Regions from separate parts of the Halobacillus sp. AWM4_238 genome, predicted to be linked through region 1. Evidence: riboswitches for the same ligand, from Rfam matches in the RefSeq annotation. Region 1 holds a riboswitch; each other region holds the start of a gene.
What was found. Region 1 has a riboswitch for S-adenosylmethionine ahead of ACXACN_RS16350 (methionine biosynthesis PLP-dependent protein). Riboswitches for the same ligand answer to the same signal wherever they lie in the genome.
Positions count from the first base shown of each region.

Region 1 (6,449 bases):
CACCGATGGTTCCGACTACGTATTGCTCGTCACCGGCCGCTTGTTTGGCAAGTTTGACAGCAGCGGCATTGATCTCTTTGACTTGATCTTGAAGGCCGTAGCGTTCCAGTTTAATATAATTGGCGCCGTAAGTATTCGTTTGGATGACGTCCGCACCAGCGTTCACGTAAGCGCGGTGGACGTTCAATACTTCTTCAGAGTGGGAGAGGTTCAATTCTTCAAAACATCGATCGATGCCATAAGAGTAGAGGAGGGTGCCCATAGCTCCGTCTCCAATCATCGTCTGGTGGTGTAAAGCTTCGCGTAGATCCATTGTTCAACCTCCTGTTTGTAAGAATGCTTGAGATCCTGATTTTTCTAATGCCTGGTAAAAGTCCTTGATCAAATCATCCGGGTTCTCAAGACCGACAGATAAACGAAGCAACCCGTCTGTTATCCCTCGCTTTTCACGTTCTTCTTTCGGCATCGATGCATGAGACATCCGGGCAGGATAGGACAAGATCGATTCGACCGCCCCAAGACTTACGGCATAAACAGGGAGCTCCACGTGCTTTGTAAACTGCCGGACCGCATCTTCATCCCGCAAACGGAATGATAATACCGCTCCGGCCCCTTCTGCCTGATACGTCTGGGTCGAGCTGCCAGGATGAAAACGGAAGCCAGGATAGTAGACCTGTTCCACGTGCGGGTGGGCGCTTAATTTCTCTGCAATCTTAACAGCAGATGCTGACGATTGAGTCATTCGGCAATGGAGAGTTTTCAAGCCGCGAAGCACGAGCCAACAATCGTGTGCGCCTAGAATCGATCCGAATGAATTTTGTAAAAATCCGAGCTGCTCCGCAATCTCTTGATCTCTTGTTACGGCAAGGCCTGCAACCACATCACTATGACCGGCAATGAATTTCGTCGCACTATGGAGGACGAGATCTGCCCCAAGTTCGAGCGGTCGTTGAAGGGCGGGTGTCATGAATGTGTTATCGACGAATGTCCAGCAATCGTTCGCTTTCGCTAACTTTGCGACAGCACGAATATCTGTAATCTCAAGCGTGGGATTGGACGGCGTTTCTATATACAAAAGTTTCGTATTAGGCTGAATCGCCGTCGCCACCTCATGAAGGTCCGTCATATCAACGAATGTGTGATCGATTCCAAATCTGATGAGCACATCGTGGATCATGCGGAAGGTGCCTCCATAAACGTCCTGGGTGATGACGACATGGTCGCCTTTTGATAACAGCATGAAGGCTGTTGAAATGGCAGCCATCCCTGAAGCGAAAGCAAAGCCGTTTGTGCCGCTCTCAAGACCGGCAATGGTCTCCTCCAAAGCTCGTCGGGTCGGGTTTCCGGATCGGCTGTAGTCGTAGTCCCCGGGGTTGTCGAAATCCTGCTGATGAAAGGTGGATGCCTGTTGAATGGGGACACTGACAGCGCCTGTATGCGGGTCGAATTTATAATCACTGTGCAACAATCGCGTTTGCAAAGAATGATCGGTCATCGTACAGATTCCTCCTTCGGTAGTTGGGTGAGGGTATAATCAAGGTCTTGAATCAAATCATCGATATGTTCGACGCCGACAGAGAAACGAAGCAGTCGGTTACAGACGCCGTAGCTGATCCGGGTCTCTTCTGGAATATCTGCATGAGTCTGAGTTGCAGGATAGGTGATGAAACTCTCTACACCTCCAAGGCTTTCGGCAAAACTGATTAACTTCAAGTTCCGTAAGAATGGATCGATCCAAGCTTCGGATTGAAGTTTGAAGGAAACCATCCCACCTTGACCAGGATAGAAAACATCTGTCACGTGCGGATGTTCTTCTAAAAAGGCAACAACGGATTTTGCATTGTTTTCATGCTGACGCATCCGGAGAGGGAGGGTCTTCATTCCGCGCATGACAAGCCATGAATCAAAAGGGGAAAGGACAGCGCCCGATGTATTTTGATGAAAAGCGAGCTTCTCCGTTACGTCTTTTCCTTTGCTAACAAGAATACCGGCAAGGACATCGTTATGACCGGCCAAATATTTCGTAGCACTGTGAATGACCACATCTGCACCTTCTGCAATCGGCTGCTGCAACACCGGAGTGTACAGGGTGTTATCGACAAGGAGCAGAAGGTGATGAGCTTTCGCGACCGTTGAAATTTGCTTGATGTCTGCTGTATGCATCAGCGGATTTGTCGGTGTTTCCACGTAGATGGCTTTCGTCCGCTCATTGATGTAGTCGTGGATCCGTTCAAGGTTGTTGCTGTCACAATAATGGAACCTGAGGTCATAACGTTCTTCCATATGTTCAAACAAACGGAACGTCCCGCCATACAAATCTTCGGAAACGATGATCTCATCGCCTTTCTTAAAAAGAGATAACGCGGTTTGGATCGCAGCCATCCCTGAGCTGAACGCAAAACCTGCATCTCCGCCTTCAATATCTGCGATGGAAGACTCGAGAATTTGGCGGGTGGGATTTCCGGTCCTCGAATAATCAAAGCCCGTCGACTCCCCTAAACCAGGATGGCGGTAAGGGGTGGAAAGGTAAATGGGAGGGTTAATCGCGCCGGTAGGCTCATGCCGCTGGTTTCCAGTCTGAACGAATTTCGTATCCCTGTGTGGACACATAACACCACATCCTTTATAAGTTATTGGTTCAAAATAAACGCTGGTTAAACAGTAACTCCCTCTCGTGTAAGATGTAACTTCGAGACGTTTGTATGTTTGGATGGTGGTTCGGGAAAGCGAGTCACTCCCGCCGCTATGCTCCACCCAAACTAAAGTCTTGAAAGTGGGTCTTCCTAATTTCTGTAAAATAAAAATAAAAAAAGCCTTCTCGAAGAAGAAGACTTTTGTGTGGACGGCTCTTCTTCTTATCTTTCAAGTTGTAAAACAACTTGCTGGAGTTAGCACCTTTCTGGTCGAACCAGTGGTTGCTGAGGCTTCGTCGGGCCAGTCCCTCTGCCTCTCTTGATAAGAGATTCAATTGTAATTTTTTCTAATTGCTGATTACTCTACACTACTCAGAAAGTTTTGACAATATGCTAGAAAGAATTTTCCGAAAACTTTTCCCGAATAAGAATAAAGCCTCCTTTTTCAAAAGCAGGCTTACATGGAAGGGTTTTGTACTCCGGCTTCGATGTAGGAGCGGACAAGCTGCCATTTACCCTCTTGTTTTTCGAATGTATCAAAGAAAAGGTTGGAAGTTTCCAAGAGTTCACCGTTTAAGCGAATGGAAACCCAAAAAGCAGCCAGTTGTTTGTTTTCGTCCAGCTGGGTGATGGAATGATCGGTGTAGATCCATATCATGTCTTGATTTTGGAAGTGTTCAAAAGCTTGAGCCCATCCTTCGATCGACTCTTCATAAGAATAATCCACCCGTTCGCCGTGACGAATCTCTCTTGCTTCGAGGTTTCGCGATGTTACTCTTTTTAAGTGATCCAAATCTTGTTGACTAGCTCTCCGTTTATACTCTTCATAAAAGGTTAGAAAGTCCACATCCATTCCTCCTCTCCCTCCATGGTTCGACAGAGAAGGTGGAAGTCCTGTCTATTAATGACAAATGCCTAAATTGTACAGGACGGTTTTGACTTGTAAAGCAAGCGTACCGACCCATAGCAGGAGTGTGGCCCCATTCAGCCCGTACCATATTCTCTTATTCGACATCTGTTTACGTTTGTTATATAAAAATGCTAGCAGAGGAATCGTCAGGACGGTGAAGATCGTCGTTAAGCCGAGGAGTCCTTTGTAGTCGCGGATCCAGATGAAATCATTGAAGAAGGGGATGATGATCGTTGAAGTGTAAATGACAGATAGGGCATAAACCCCAATCGACCAGGAGATCATCATGAACAGCAGGTTAACAAGAAGTGGGTAAGTTTTCACGGGCACACCCCTAGGTTCATTAATCCGATTTGTTTACTCGGGTTAATGTTATCCTACGTTCAACGATCAAATATGTCAACGTTTCATCCGTATTCTTTTTGATGGGCTTTCTTTTTCTTTAAATAGTCCTCATCCTCCCTGACCTCGATCCACTTTTTCTCGAAAATTTCAGCGGATGCTGCTTTCTCATCGTCGATGTCGCGATCGTTCACTTCACCATTTTTGTCATACTTCTTCCCGCCCTTATAATTCGCGTACCTTCGCGAGCGCGTGTATCCCATCTGCAAAAACTTCCGTGCCATATCCATGCCCACAAAATCATCCTCTTCTTTATAGTCGAGAAACATTTGATAGATTTTTTCTGATGATTCCTTGGCAATCTCTGGTGTTTTGAAGCGCCAGTGGGGCAGGATTTCACCTTTGTATGGTTCGACGAGAAGTACCCCTTGCTCACCTCGGCCCACTCGATATTTTTCTGGATTTTTGCGAAAATCGATTGTATCAAAATCGAGGTCGTAATCAAACGCCATTTTTATTCTTCCTTTCTGTGTTTTCGATTCCGAACATATTTAGTTCAAGATCTTGAGAAAGCTTTCTGATCAAGGCTCCACCAGCGGTGCTGTTTCCTTTTTCATCGATCGCAGGACCCACGACCCCGATTCCCATACGGCCGGGGGATGAGCCGATGATGCTTCCGGATACCCCGCTCTTACAAGGAAACCCAGCTTCTACGGCATAGTGTCCTGAAGAGTTGTACATTCCTGATGTCATCATGATCGCTTTCACCGTGCGTAAATGATGGGAGGGAATGAGTTTTTCTCCTGTTTCAAGATCCAGTCCTCCTTTAGCTAGAAACAGCCCCACACGTGCAAAATCATGGCAGCACATCATGACAGAGTTCATTCGAAAGTAAAGGTCTAGCGCTTCTTCTACGTCCGTGACCAATGTTCCGGTACTCTGCATAAAGTAGGCGAGAGAGCGGTTCCGCGCACCATTCGATTTCTCCGCTTCGTACACTTCTTCACTCATTTCGAGCTCATCATTATTCGTTATCTTTCGTAAAAAATCCATATAGCGGTTGAAACGTTTCTCGACGCTCTGTCCTTTGATTAAAGCAGATACGGCGATGGCTCCGGCATTAATCATGGGATTGAAAGGTTTGCTTGTATCGTAAGACTCCAGCTGACTGATGGAATTGAAGAAATCCCCCATGGGCTCCATGCCCACCGTTTGGAATACACGCTCTTTTCCGAAGTCCTGCAAGGCGAGCATAAGACCGATGATTTTCGAGGTGCTCTGCATCGGGATATACTTGTGATTATCACCGGCGGCAAAGCATTCACCGTCTGTCGTAATGATGGTCACACCGAGGTAATCTTTGATCGTATCGTCGTATCCGGGAATGCTCATATTGACATTCCCACTTGAAGCGAACGGCCGGCTGTCTTCAATAGCTTCCTCGAGATAATCGTTCGTCAATTCCTGCATAACAGTTCTCCTCTCTTCATATACGCTCCCGATTGTGGAAGACTCGGTTTCGAGACTTTTTTTGAGTGGATGGGGGCTACGGGGAATAGCTCGCTTTCCGCGGGAGCGCGGTGAGCCTCCTCGGACTGCGTCCTGTGGGGTCTCACCAAGCACTTTTTTCTTCGTAGATATCCGGTTCCGGCGCCTAGCGGCTAGTGAGACTTCCCTCGCTTCTGTACGATAAGTCAACATCGAATCACTCCGTTCTTCGTGTTTCCTTTATCTCCGCCAGCTCAGTCCAGTCCATACGCCGCTGACCAAGTCGCCTCCACACTTAAGGTAGGAGTCTCGCCATTCCCCTCCGCCCCTTTATCATAAGAGTGTCTCGAAACCACTTCTCGGATAAGTTGCTTAGTACACAAGGAAATAGGAGAGTGTTTACATCCACGCAGCTATTCTACATATGAAAGCTTGATATAGAGCGCTTTATGCCTTCACTACCGAGGTAGTGAAAGACACACCCTCATGGTGAAGGGAGTCGTTTTTCACAATATCTGAATGGGATGGTTGGGAAGCTGCGAGACTCCCGTGGGAGAAAGGAGATCGGCGAGATCCCGAAGGACGGTAGCCCGAGGAAGCTCGCCACTCCCCCACAGGAAAGCGAGTAGCTTCCCAGCCACCCCTGACTTCCCACGGCAAACGAACCCCGAAATGTCTTGAAATCGAGTGTTCCACAATCCTGGCATATTGTTTCATACGTAGAGTCTTGTAGTATTTACCCCTTTCTTTAAAGAGGGTAAACCAGAGGTGTGCTCTCATTGAGAGCATGAAAAACGGCACCCATGGGGAGGGTGCCGTTCTGTGTTATTCCTGTTTCAAGTAGCGGCGATCTTTAAGGAAGAGGCGCCAGAATAGGTAGAAGGCTGGGATGAGAATGCCGAATCCGACGGCATATACGATGAGCATCTGGTAGAACGTATCCGGGTTCGTGAATCCGTCTGCGATGGTCAAATCCGGGTAAATCAAGTAAGGCAAGTGCGCGGATCCATACGCATAAATAGCGATGGCGTATTGAAATCCGATCATGATGACAGCGGGACGTGCCAAGCCTCTCC
Region 1 covers NZ_JBSWSY010000002.1:3,273,482-3,279,930, forward strand. The annotation lists gene ACXACN_RS16340 (bifunctional homocysteine S-methyltransferase/methylenetetrahydrofolate reductase) at 1-313, opposite strand, end outside; gene metC (cystathionine beta-lyase) at 317-1,495, opposite strand; gene ACXACN_RS16350 (methionine biosynthesis PLP-dependent protein) at 1,492-2,610, opposite strand; SAM riboswitch class I at 2,853-2,962, opposite strand; gene ACXACN_RS16355 (hypothetical protein) at 3,091-3,480, opposite strand; gene ACXACN_RS16360 (hypothetical protein) at 3,535-3,867, opposite strand; gene ACXACN_RS16365 (DUF4385 domain-containing protein) at 3,951-4,397, opposite strand; gene glsA (glutaminase A) at 4,387-5,355, opposite strand; gene ACXACN_RS16375 (cytochrome d ubiquinol oxidase subunit II) at 6,199-6,449, opposite strand, start outside.

Region 2 (6,449 bases), 1.9 Mb from region 1:
CGTTGGACCAGACCGGATGAGCAGATTGTCGATTGGTTGAAGGCTGTGCCGGCAGGCCGTGCGCTTGATCTCGGTGCAGGGGAAGGTGGCAATAGTTTTTGGCTGGCCAAGCAGGGGTGGAACGTGACGAGTGTCGATTTTGTCCCTTCGGCTGTCCAGTTTATTAGAGAATATTCTAAGAAACGAGGATATCCTATCGAAGCAGAAGTAGCTGATGCACGTACGTACACGAGCGAAGCTCCATTTGATTTGATTCTTCTCTCGTTCGTCCATTTTTTGGAAAAAGAACGGGCGCTTCTTTTCGCCAGGTTAGAAAAGCAACTGGCGGAAGGCGGGCTGCTCGTTTACCTTGGATTGATCAAAACAGAGCATGAGCTTCCACCTGGTGGTCTGTTGGAGGAGTTTCCATCATCTGAGGAAGTGGCGCAGGAAATGAAGGCTGTACCTTCACTTACCATTCTAGATTATAAAGACCTGGTGAGAGAACTTCCGATTGGGGTTGCGGAAGGGATGTATCAAGCGAAAACAGCGCGTGTGAAGGCAAGAAAGGGGATCGTTATGAATGGAAAATTATGAAGTAATTGTAATCGGAGGTGGCGCTGCCGGGTTGAGTGCAGCACTTGTGTTGGGACGTTCGAAACGTAAGGTACTCGTACTCGATGCTAACGCCGCTCGGAACCGTGTAACGCAGGCATCACACGGCTATCTGACACGGGACGGGGTAAAGCCTGATGAGTTCAAGTCAATCGGGCTGCGAGAAATCATGTTTTATCCTACGGTCAGCTATGTTGAAACGAAGGTGACGGCACTCGAGAAGGAGGAGGGTGTTTTTACCGTTCAGACAGATAGCGGGGAAAGTTATACAAGTTACCGGGTCGTTGTGGCAGCAGGGATGAAAGAGGAGCTTCCTCCCATCAAAGGACTTCAGGATGTTTATGGCTCCACTGTTTTTCCTTGTCCGTATTGTGACGGCTGGGAACGGAGAGATGAGCCCTTGGCGATTTTCGGTAACGAACCGTGGCTTATGCATTACGTGAAATTGATTTATAACTGGAGCAAGGATCTGATCGTTTTTACAAACGGAGCGGCAGTGCTTTCGAATGAAAACGTAGAAGATTTACGAGAGCATGGTGTGGAGCTGGTGGAAGCCCCGATTGATGAGCTTGTTTCAACGGATGGTCAGCTTCAGCAGGTCGTGATGGCGTCTGGGGAGGCGTACCATAGATCAGGCGGATTTATCATGGACACCGGCGAATTCCAGGCGTTTTCTCTCGATCATTTTGGGATTGGCTATACGGACATGGGTGGAGTCAAGACGGAAGAAGGAGCGGAAACAGCTGTGAAGGGCTTATATGTCATCGGTGACACGAAGAATGGATTCTCCGGATTGCTGAAGGCTGCGAGCGAAGGGTATGAAGTTGCCGCTGAAATGAACCATGAGATGGCAATGGAAGATTGGGAAAACGGTGGAGCATCTTGAAAAAACCAGCCTACGATAAATATTACCAAGAACAGGCGTATTTCGGAAACCCCTACCCTGGACTCGTGGAATTCTTTGACGCGTATGAACCGAAAGCGCATGTCCTTGATTTAGGATGTGGACAAGGCAGAGATTCATTAAGCCTAGGAAGGTTGGGGTACAAGGTGACAGGCGTCGATATCTCTACTGTCGGGCTTGATCAAATGAACCAAACGTCCCGTGACGAGCAGTTGAACGTAACCGGGAAAGTAGGAGATATTTACACGTATCCGGTTGAAGAGGAACACGATATTGTTCTGTTGGATTCGATGCTGCATTTTTATAAAAAGGATATCAAGAACGAAACGAAGCTCGTCCAGCGTATTGCTTCAGAGTTGAAATACGGCGGGATGTTGGCTGTTTTTATGATGCAAGGGGAAAAGAGAGAGGCATACTTGAAGCGGGTGTTGGATGAGATGGAGGTCGAGTGGAAAGTACTTGCTGACCGCTATACAGACTACCCGGAATTCAACGCGCGCTATCATATGTATATCCTGAAAAAAGACAGTTGAGTATTCGTATTGTTACGATCATAAAAATATTTGGCCACGACTGAAGCTATTCAATAACCTGCTTACTCCAAGTGGTTTACAGAAGGTAGTAACCTTGAATTCGAGTTTTAAAGTATAGGGAAGCGAATCTTGACTAAGAAGATTCATAACCGTCCACAGACAAAAAGGTGAATGTTTGAAAACGCCTGTCTGAATTACAGGACAGGCGTTATTCCTTATGCTTTCGTCTTATAAGATGTGATGTGATCCTGCAGCGTGTCGTCACTGCCGAACAGGAAGTGTTTCTCCATATCCGGGGAATACGTGGAGTTGACGGCTGTACGGCCGACGGTTTCTGCTACTTCACGTAGCATAGCCGGAGATGCTCCACAGCAGAGTCCCAGGTAGTTCACACCAATGCTGTACGCTTCTTTGGCCCACTCAGCAAGCTCATATCGGTTCGTGTATAGCGGGTCCAGGGACGTTGGGAACGTTGTTTCCGTTGGAAGAGTACAGGCACAGCCACCGTCCGGCAGATTGAAGAAGGTCGGGTGTTCTTCCGTCGTGCGGTAAGGAATTGGAAGGGCACCTACATAACCGTCCACCGTGTTACGGATTTTCTCTACATACGGCTGCATCGTTGCTGGTCCTCGGAAGCAGTTCATCCCTACAACAAGTGCGCCTTTTTCTTCTAATAAGCGGCAGGCTTCTTCTACTTCGTAGCCGTCACGCAAAATGTTTTCTCCCATCAGACCGAAGGTGATCACCGCAGGGAGGTCTTGTTTTTGAATTTCTTCCAGTGCGATCAGCGCCTCTTCGTAATAATAGAAGGTTTCGCCGTTCACAAAATCTACCCCTTCATCCTTACACCAGCCGACCATCTCAGCAAACATGCTTCTTGTTTTTTCAACAGCTTCAGGGTCATCCGGGTTGAACAGGTTAGTGTTGGAAATGTTCCCGGCTACGAGTGCTTCTTCCTCAGGGTGCTCCTCTGCAACTTCTTTGGCTAGACGGATGGCCTGACGGTTAAGCGGCTCTAATAAATCCTCTTTGCCGATGATTCTCATTTTCTCCCGATGGCCGTTATAGGTGAAGGCTAGGACGACGTCGGAGCCAGCGAGCATATAGTCACGATACGTCTGTTTTAGTGCCTGTGGATTATCGAGGGCTACTTCAGGGACAAAGGATCCGGCCTGTAAATAACCGCGGCGCTCCAATTCAAATAAGTATCCTTCTCCACAAATCACCGGTCCATCCTGTAATCTTTGTTCTAATGTTCGTTTCATTTCATTCCACAACCTTTCATTTTGTAAGAATAGTTTATTAGAAAGCTCATGCCTTTTTTCAGGTACAAGCTGACTTTCTGAGACTTTCTGTCTGATAGGGGCATAACCGATTCAATCCTGTTCCCCTCCACATTGATCCAGTCCATTGAAATAAAAAAAGGACCTCCTTGGATAAGGGGTCCTTTATGTATCAAGAGTCTCCTTATCTTCAAGGTATCACTACCTTCTGGATTTAGCACCGTGCCTATGGCTGGTTGCTGAGGTATCAAAGGGCCAGTCCCTACACCTCTCTGGATAAGTTTTATTCTTATGTGGTTTTTGGAAAAACAGTTTAACACATTACGTAAGACGTTTAAATCAAGAATCAAAGCGAACATTTGATGTTAATTATTTCGCTTGCGATTTACAATACATGAAAATAAATGAAGAATCAATGGAATTTTCAGAAAAAGTTTTTGGTGGTATGGTTCTATTTGAAAATACCTGCACTACCTTATGATGTTCAGGCGATTTTAATATACATAACGATTCTTGGAGTGGATGGTTTGAGCTAATCTCAATCGCTTTGTTAAAGTTTGTTGTTCATATTTAACTCCTCGAAACGAAGCCTGCATGAGAAGGGCAGTTTCGTTGAATACTTGAATGCGAGATAAATACATATTGTAAGTGCCTCGCTTTTTTCTGGTAGTATTTGGAGTTATGATGTTAATAGCTAAAAGACTTACAGAATGTGGAGGTGTGGACTTTGTTGAAAAAATATTTAGGATCGATCTCTTTATTATTCATGATCATTTTTATACTTATATTTTTTGTTCCACAACTATTGAATCCGTTACCTGAGTCTTTATTAATAGGTTATTTATACCAATCACTATTGTTATTTCTTTTATTGAGTTCTTTTGTTACTGCACTCTTTAGTGCGAAAGGGCGTGTGAAAACAGTTGCTTTATCCATTTCTTCTCTTGGGATGTTAGGTTTGGTGATCCTATTGATATATATTATGGGAATGATAGGGTTCGGTAATTTCGGGACATAAAACTTATGGATAATATACATCTACACTAATGGGTACAAGGAGGGGATTTATTGAAGAAGCAAGTCCTATTTATTCACAGTGCAGGTCCACAGGAAGGAAAGCAAGGAAGCAGCCATCTAGTTTCTTATTTACAAAATTCATTAAGTGAGGATTACCATTTATCCTGTCCGGCCATGCCAAATCCTGAAAATCCGAGTTATGCTGCTTGGAAGGCTATCCTAAACGAGAAACTTTTGGAGATGGAGGGTCGAGTTGTTCTGATCGGCCATTCACTGGGTGGCTCAGTCCTTTTGAAATATCTCTCGGAAGAAGCTTGTGACTTAGCTATCTCCGGCGTATTTGTGATGGGATCACCATACTGGGGCCTGGATAAAGATTGGTTTAACCGAGAATTTGAACTCTCGAATAATTTTGCTTCAAGAGTTTCACAAATCTCAAAAATCTATCTTTATCATAGCCGAAATGATGAGGTCGTTCCTTTTCGTCATTTCGAGTACTACGCGTATAAGCTTCCACACGCGAAAACTAGGGTCTTTGAGAATTATGGACATGTATTTCAGGGTGACCTCCATGAACTTGTTCATGATATTGAGTCTGCATGATGAGGGTGTATCTTAGAAAAAGGTTCACATTAAAAAGAGGGGAGAACAGGGATAGTAATGTGTAAAATCGAGTCTTCGGTTTCGGGGGAGTTAGCTAAGATATGACACTGGATTTGATATAAAGAAAGCCCTAAGGATCACTCAGGGCACTTTACAGTTTCGATCATTTATTTTATCAAGTTGATTCAATAAGTTATCCAATTGTTGAGATATCTGTAATAATTCAGAGTAGTCAGCGGAGTTATTGTAAGCTTCATACATTTCTAATCTAACGGTTTCGATCTGCTTATGTAAACCATCTACAGTCTGCAAAAAATCTTCCTTTCATCAAAATTCAACCACTTTGTTTCATATTATAATTCCAAATCTTATATACCCAAAAAAGCAATTGTAAAAACCAGTGTGTTGAATAGTGGAAGATGCGACTGTCACAAACAGCATACATCATATCTTGTGTTCCATTAATGAATCGAATGAGGGTCAATGAAAATACTTCATGCAGGTCTGGGAGTGATTGGGATTCTTATCTTTAAATGAGCTCTTGGTTCCTCTGGTTCGAGTCACAGTAGTTGAATCAAAATTAAAAGGTCATAGATATCGAGTAGACATTACAGTAGTGAAATCTCTTACAAACGCATCGTATTTGAATGATATGGCGATATGATCAGTATTTTCTGTCACCTGCTCGCTTGATTTGGCTCTAAAGTCGGCTATGCTTTCTCCTTTAGTATCGTCAAAATTGATAGATACAGAAGCCTGACGATTGATATATTGAACTTGCTCTGGGTTTACTAAAGCAAATAAAGTGAATAGATCGTGTAAAGGACTACCTGCATGGGTAAGGTTAAGTTTTTTATAGGCTTTGTTGTAGTAATCAAAAATCGGTTTTATAAGATGGGTGAAAGCATTAAAACGATAAGAGGTAACTGCTTGAATGGTTTCAGGTGTGATGATTGCGTGGTTCGTTACGTTTAATGGAGTGATAAAGACATTTTTTAGTTTGTTCAAAACGAGGTTAGCAGCGATCGCATCACCATGAAAGTTAGCTTCTGCAACGGGAGTGACGTTTCCTGGAACTAGAAAAGCCCCTCCCATACAATAAACAGCCTCAACCTTCCGTAAATACTCTTCTCCGCCCAGTAAATAAGCGATGGCAAGGGAAGTGGATCTTCCCAAATCTACAATAACAAGGTCATTAGCGTAGGCATCCATAATTTTAAATATTTCATCGAAATTTACTACCTCACGCTGAAAATCCTCTGGAGGCCGTATTGGCCCTAAACCCTCTTCACCATGAATTTCTGGATAATAGATAGCTATTTCACCACTAAGTGGACTCTTTGCTCCAGAGATGATCGAAACATCATCCCTGCCTGATAGATGTAAGAGGTATGCTACATTCTGGGTTGCCTGTTGTTGGGGCACATTCCCATACCCTGTAACGATTCCGACCACATTGATTTTTGGATTTAGCAGTGCGTACATGAGTGCTAGAGAGTCGTCAATTCCTGGGTC
Region 2 covers NZ_JBSWSY010000002.1:1,347,334-1,353,782, reverse strand. The annotation lists gene ACXACN_RS06930 (SAM-dependent methyltransferase) at 1-576, shown strand, start outside; gene ACXACN_RS06925 (NAD(P)/FAD-dependent oxidoreductase) at 563-1,480, shown strand; gene ACXACN_RS06920 (class I SAM-dependent methyltransferase) at 1,477-2,031, shown strand; gene ACXACN_RS06915 (homocysteine S-methyltransferase family protein) at 2,247-3,296, opposite strand; SAM riboswitch class I at 3,496-3,597, opposite strand; gene ACXACN_RS06910 (alpha/beta fold hydrolase) at 4,383-4,934, shown strand; gene ACXACN_RS06905 (aspartyl-phosphate phosphatase Spo0E family protein) at 5,076-5,246, opposite strand; gene ACXACN_RS06900 (nucleoside hydrolase) at 5,523-6,449, opposite strand, start outside.
Region 2: linked by a shared signal. The riboswitch ahead of ACXACN_RS06915 (homocysteine S-methyltransferase family protein) and the one ahead of ACXACN_RS16350 (methionine biosynthesis PLP-dependent protein) in region 1 are both predicted to bind S-adenosylmethionine.

Region 3 (6,449 bases), 470 kb from region 1:
CCATATTCATCCCCCTCTTCCTAATTATCAAATATGTATGAATATTTACAAATTTTATCATAAATGGTCTCATCTTGTAATAAATTCGCATCCACTTAAGAACAATGATCTAAAAAATGGGAAAAATAAACACACCAGGTCATCCATAATATGGATGACCTGGTGTGTAAAAATATTCCTTATCCATCTTATTTCTTCTTATAAAGGAGGTAGTGCTTCCTTACTTTTTTGAATTCTTTGAGCTCATCTTCCCATTGGTCTCTCATGTCTTCGACAGACTCTCCGCTTTCTATGGCTTCCCGGATCCAACCATTACCAACTAAAAGGTCAAAGAAAGAGATACCCTCCGCATTTTCAGCACGGAATTGGAATTCTTCCGGGTACATGTCATGAATGGTTTTCACGAGATATACCCCGGTCTCAACAGCATTGAATTCTTCACGATCGATGACATGGATCTGCACCCCATGCGTCAATTCCTTTGCATGCTTCGAGAAAGAAGGGGTAAAGGATGCGGCTCTGAACCTTACTCCTGGTAAGTTGTACGCGTTCATCTCTGTAGCTAGCTCTGTACTATTGATAAAAGGGGCTCCGATCAATTCGAAGGGTCGTGTCGTTCCGCGCCCTTCAGAAACATTCGTCCCTTCCATCAAGGCCGCACCTGGATAAACGAAAGCTGTGTCCACGGTCGGCATGTTCGGTGAAGGAGCAACAAATTCAAGGCCTGTCTCCTCATAGTCCATACTTCGCTTCCACCCTTGCATTTCCACAACCGTCAAATCTGCACCAATCTCAAACTCATGATTGAACAACTTCGCAAGCTCCCCAACCGTCATCCCATGGCGAAGCGGGATTGGATAGTTTCCGACGAACGACTTGTAGTCTTCATCTAAAACGGGACCTTCCACTTTTTCTCCACCCAGCGGGTTCGGGCGGTCAAGCACGATGAAAGGAATGTCATTCTCCTTTGCAGCTTCCATTGCATAAGCCATCGTGTAGATATACGTGTAAAAACGTGTTCCTACATCCTGAATATCAAACAGCAACACATCAATATCTTCTAACATTTCTGAAGTCGGTTTACGGGTCTCTCGGTAAAGACTGTACACCGGTAATCCTGTTTTTTCATCAGTATAAAACTCGACATATTCTCCCGCCTGAGCACTGCCTCTGACTCCGTGTTCCGGTCCATATAACGCCGTCAGGTTGATATCTTCATCGTTGTGTAACAAGTCTACGATGCTGTTCAAGTTTTGATCGACTCCGGTAGGGTTTGTGATCAGCCCGACATTCTTACCTTGTATGAGATCTTTTTCTTCATCTAAAAGGACTTCCACCCCAAGCTTGAACGGTTCTCCTTTTTTATGATGTCCTTTGTGTTTGCCTGGATTTCCGTTATGGTCCGCAAAAACAACCGAGAATGTGGACCACGTCATAATTAAAACGACCGCAATCATCCACCACTTTTTCAAAGTAATCCTCTCCCTTTTGATTATTTTGAAGAAGGGCGCAAAGCCCCTCTCCCTAGAAAATCGCTACTAGTAACTCAGCCCCGAACCATATTTGAACAACACGCCATCTTCGGATCCTGGAATCGTCACAGGCAATTGGCCGCCCGGGTTATTTTCACCGAAAATGGTGGCGGCGGTAGCTTCAAAACTCGCCTTTCTGAAACCGTACTGTGCAATATAAGCATCCACCTCCGGATAAGCCATGATGTCATAAGGGTTACGGATTCCGACGCCGATCACTTCCGCATTGGTATTCGTCATCACATCTTGCATCAACTGCATTTGAGGATGACTTTCGGAACGAGTGTACACATTGTACGTGTACGTTCCGAAGATGACTTTGTCTGCTTCAGACACCATTTGTTTTTGCTCAGCTGTTAATTCACGTTCTTTTGTATTGATTAAAGTCGTGTTTGGATGATGGGCGGCTACAGCATCCGCAAGACTAGAAATAAACCTGTTTCCAATCACCACAACCTGGTCATTTTCTGAGGCGTCTACAGGCAGAACTCCCTGATTTTTCACGAGGGTAATTGAACGCTCCGCCGCTAGTTTCTCCACAGCTTTATGTGCATCCGATCCGACCACTTCTTCCGCTTCTGCGATTTTCTCATCGATCGGTTGAGGCGTTTCTTCTTTGATGATTCCCCGGTTCAATTTCAATGTAAGGATCCGTTCAACAGAATCTTCAATCGTAGCCATTGGAATTTCCCCAGACTCTACAGCTTCATAGACACCAGAAGCAACTTCTTCTAAACCTACAGGCATAAGCGCAATGTCTGTACCGGCATTGATCGTTCGAATAACGGCATCGACCGGTCCGAAATGTTCAGCGATCGCCTTCATATTCAAAGCGTCTGTGACAACGACTCCTTCATAATTCATCTCTTCACGCATCAATCCCGTTAGCACTTTTTCTGAAAGGGTGGCTGGGAGCGCAATTTCAGAACCATCCTTCTGAGAAGTCACTTTTGTATCATCGATTTTCGGGAAGGTAATGTGTGCAGTCATAATCGCATCGATGCCCGCATCCATCGCCTGTTGGAAAGGATACAACTCTACTTCTTTCAAACGCTCGAGGTCATAAGGAACTTCAGGTAGACCGAGGTGGGAATCTGTCGCCGTATCCCCGTGACCCGGGAAGTGCTTGGCAGTCGCTGCTACCCCGTGTTCCTGCAGCCCTTTCGTGTAGGCTACGCCCATTTTCCCGACCAGTTCGGGATGTTCTCCGAAAGAACGAACACCAATGACAGGGTTATCAGGGTTGTTGTTCACATCCATAACCGGCCCAAAGTTCATGTTGATCCCAAGAGATGATAATTCAGCTCCAATGACAGAACCTACATCCTGAGCGAATTCTTCGGAACGTGTTGCACCTAAAGCCATATTTCCAGGCATATCCGTTCCTGATTGAAGACGTGTCACAATGCCGCCTTCCTGGTCAATCGTCATAAGCAATCCATATTTTTCAGAGGCCGCTTGATAATCAGACACAAGCGTCGCTGTCTGTTCGGTTGTCACCACATTTTCTCGGAATAATATAACGCCGCCCAAGTGATATTTTTGAACTATCTCCTCAATCTCCGGGAGCATTTCCGTTACGTTCTCCCCGTCCCATTTTCTAAAATCCGGCATAAGCATCTGACCGACTTTTTCCTTCATTGTCATGTTGGAGAGTGCATGTTGGACAAGGTCGTACCGTTCCCCTTGCTGCTTTTTGATGGTCGGTTTGAAGTCACGCTTCTCTTTCTTTTTCTTTGAACGATCCGGCTTGTAATCAAGGGCGATTCGGTCTTTGAATGAACCATTGGATACCGTCACCCACGCTCGTCCAGGCTGCCCTGTGAAAGTGACCGTACCGTCATCCGTGATCGTAGCAACGTTTGGATTTTTCGATTTCCAAACGAGTCCTTCATTCACCTTTGTAAAATGTCCATCTTTATACACGTTCAGGGCAGATAGAGTAAACACATTCCCTTCCATTGTTACATCTGCCTGCGGAACATTCTCAAAGATAATCAAGTCTGATTGCTCACTCTTTTCAGCAGCATCCACCTCTGCTCCCATGAACCACGACGGCAGCATCATGTCGATGGTCAGTGTGAAAATGAACACCCATTTGCCTGCTATTTTCATTCGACACTCCTCCTTTATTTATCTATTTGTAAAAGGCGCCTACCTATCCAGGAAGATCCTTTTGCAAAAAATTTCGTAGAGTAGTACCCATGCAGAAGACAATTTATTGTAAACGTTTACATATTGTAATAAAAGCTTATCGGAAATAGGTATAGTCGTCTATACCACTTAAGGCCCTAATCCTCTTCAGAACCTTTCATTCCCAAAACTTTCCTACTGATTCGATAGACTTATTTTGAAATTTCATGTCAGTATATTTAGAAACAAATAAAAAAAGAGGACACCTGATCAGGTGCCCCCCTCTATTAAGATGCGCTCTTGAATACGGCCTTTCCTTTTTCTACGGTAAATTTCGGATATCTAAAGGCGATGGCTAACAGACCCGCCACCATTGTAAGTAGAGGGTAAATGCAAAATGGAACAATCGCGACTGGAGAAATGCTGGCGACACCCGCTACCGCCAAAATCTGTCCGCCATAAGGGATGATCCCTTGAACGGAACTGGAAAAAATATCGAGGATACTTGCTGAGCGCCTGCCTTCGATGCCATATTCATCAGAAATCTGCTTGGCGAGCGGACCGGCTGTGATGATAGAAATCGTATTGTTCGCTGTCGAAAAGTTGACGGCCGTCACAATACCTGCAATGCCAAGCTCTCCACCACGATTGGAATGGACTCTCCCGCTCACGGCTTGCAGTAGAAATTCAATGCCGCCATTAGCCCGGATGAGTTCCACTAGACCACCTAACAATACGGCAATCATCGCAAGCGTCTGCATGTTCGTAAATCCATCCCCTACGAGGGTGACGAATTCCATGCCGGAAAACTTCCCAAGCACAAGTCCAACCCCACCGGCGAAAACAATGCCGCCGATCAGAACATAAATGACATTTACTCCGGCAATCGCGAATCCGAGTACCCCTAGGTAAGGTAAGATCTCAACAATGTTGTACGAGTAATCATTCTGCAGGCTGGCCGTTGCATCGGCGGTCATCACACCAAAAATAATGGCTGTTATGATGGCTGCTGGAAGAACGATGAAGAAATTCGCTTTGAACTTCTCTTTCATTTCTGTTCCTTGTGTACGGACAGCTGCTATGGTCGTATCGGAAATGACGGAAAGGTTGTCCCCGAACATGGCACCACTCACAATCGCCCCCATCACTAAGGCAAGGCCGATGTCAGTCTGCTCGGCTACACCCAATCCGATGGGAGCCAGGGCAACCACCGTACCTGTAGACGTTCCCATAGAAATCGAGATAAAACAGCCGATGACAAACAATCCGACGACCATCCAACCGCCAGGCAAGTAGGTCAAGCCTAGATTGACGGTCGATTCAACGGCCCCCATGCCGGATGCTACGGAAGCAAATGCTCCCGCTAGTAGAAAAATGATGACCATTAAGATGATGTTGGGGTGTCCGCCCCCCTTGGTCAATTGGGATATTTTTGTTTGGAAATCAGTCTTCCGGTTCATCGCTAAAGCAACGAGAATTGCCGCGAATAAAGCGACAAGGACAGGCATTTGATAGAAATCTCCTGTAGCGATTCCCGAACCGATGAAAAGTAAAATGAAAATCGCAAAAGGAATGAGTGCGAAAGGGTTGCTCAATGATTTTGCCATGATTGGACCTCCTAAAATATTTTAAACTCATCAGAATAGTCGGTTTTATCCCGAGAAGGATGAATGGTTCAAAGCGAAGAAAGCGGCAAATAAAAAAGAGCCCTCTTATATAAGAAGGCTCTCTGAATCGTATCCGTTCATTCCTTCTTATCTCTCAAGTGATCAACACTTGCTGGAATTAGCACCGGCCAACCGATGTTGGTGGTTGCTGAAGCATCACAGGACCAGTTCCTCTGCTTCTCTTGATAAGAAATATTCAATTGAGTCAATGGTAACTTTACAATAAAAACCATTCGATGACAAGCGTTTTTTTCATTCTCACCTTTCGTAGCGGCCGATCACTTCCATCGCTTTTTCAGAAGCGGAGGTATCGATGGCATCATTGAAGTCAATATCCCCACGTATAGCGCCGTTTGCGTCATACATCTCAAACTGTTTCTTAATATCATCGATAAACATTTCCCCGTTCGGGTCGAGTCCTGTCACACCGACTTTTTTCCAAACTTCTGTGTCCTTCAACGCTGTATGCTTCGTCATGATCTCAATCACTTCATCCAGCCCCTCATCATAAAGGAACGCGTCATTGTAATCGCGCACCCCCTTCAAGTAAGCGGCCATAAAGCGGACGGACACGTCGGTATCTTTTTCAATGAAATCAGGCGATCCAAGAACCATGGCAATTTGTGCATCGGGAGCGAAATCTGTGGCATCACGGAAGCGGACGTGCAGGTTCTGTGCTTCCCCTTGAGTGATCAGTGGTTCAATTTGAAGAGCGGCGTCAATCGACTTGTTGCCCATCGCGGCAAGCATATTTCCAAAATCGGACATGAGCACGAACTCGACATCCCCTTCGGTCAGCCCTGCATGTTGAAGCATCCGCTGGAAAATGTAATCATCCACGGCGTTTCTCGATGACACGGCAATCCGCTTCCCTTTCAAGTCACTGTATTCTTTGATTTCATCCTGCAGATCTTCACGAATGGCAAAGCTGAAATACGAGCTGCCATCAAAATAGTGCCCTTTATCAGCAATGATTTTTACATCAATGCCTTGAGCGATAGCATTGAAAAAGGAAGCTGTAGATACGCCACCGGCAATGTCCACTTCACCTGCCGCCAGGGCTGGTAGCATATCATCACTGTTTGCGAACGTCGTGAACTTGATATCGATGTTGTAG
Region 3 covers NZ_JBSWSY010000002.1:3,741,636-3,748,084, reverse strand. The annotation lists gene ACXACN_RS18625 (SLC13 family permease) at 1-4, opposite strand, end outside; gene ACXACN_RS18620 (exo-beta-N-acetylmuramidase NamZ family protein) at 189-1,472, opposite strand; gene ACXACN_RS18615 (glycoside hydrolase family 3 protein) at 1,539-3,647, opposite strand; gene ACXACN_RS18610 (Na+/H+ antiporter NhaC family protein) at 3,953-5,272, opposite strand; SAM riboswitch class I at 5,417-5,524, opposite strand; gene ACXACN_RS18605 (ABC transporter substrate-binding protein) at 5,591-6,449, opposite strand, start outside.
Region 3: linked by a shared signal. The riboswitch ahead of ACXACN_RS18610 (Na+/H+ antiporter NhaC family protein) and the one ahead of ACXACN_RS16350 (methionine biosynthesis PLP-dependent protein) in region 1 are both predicted to bind S-adenosylmethionine.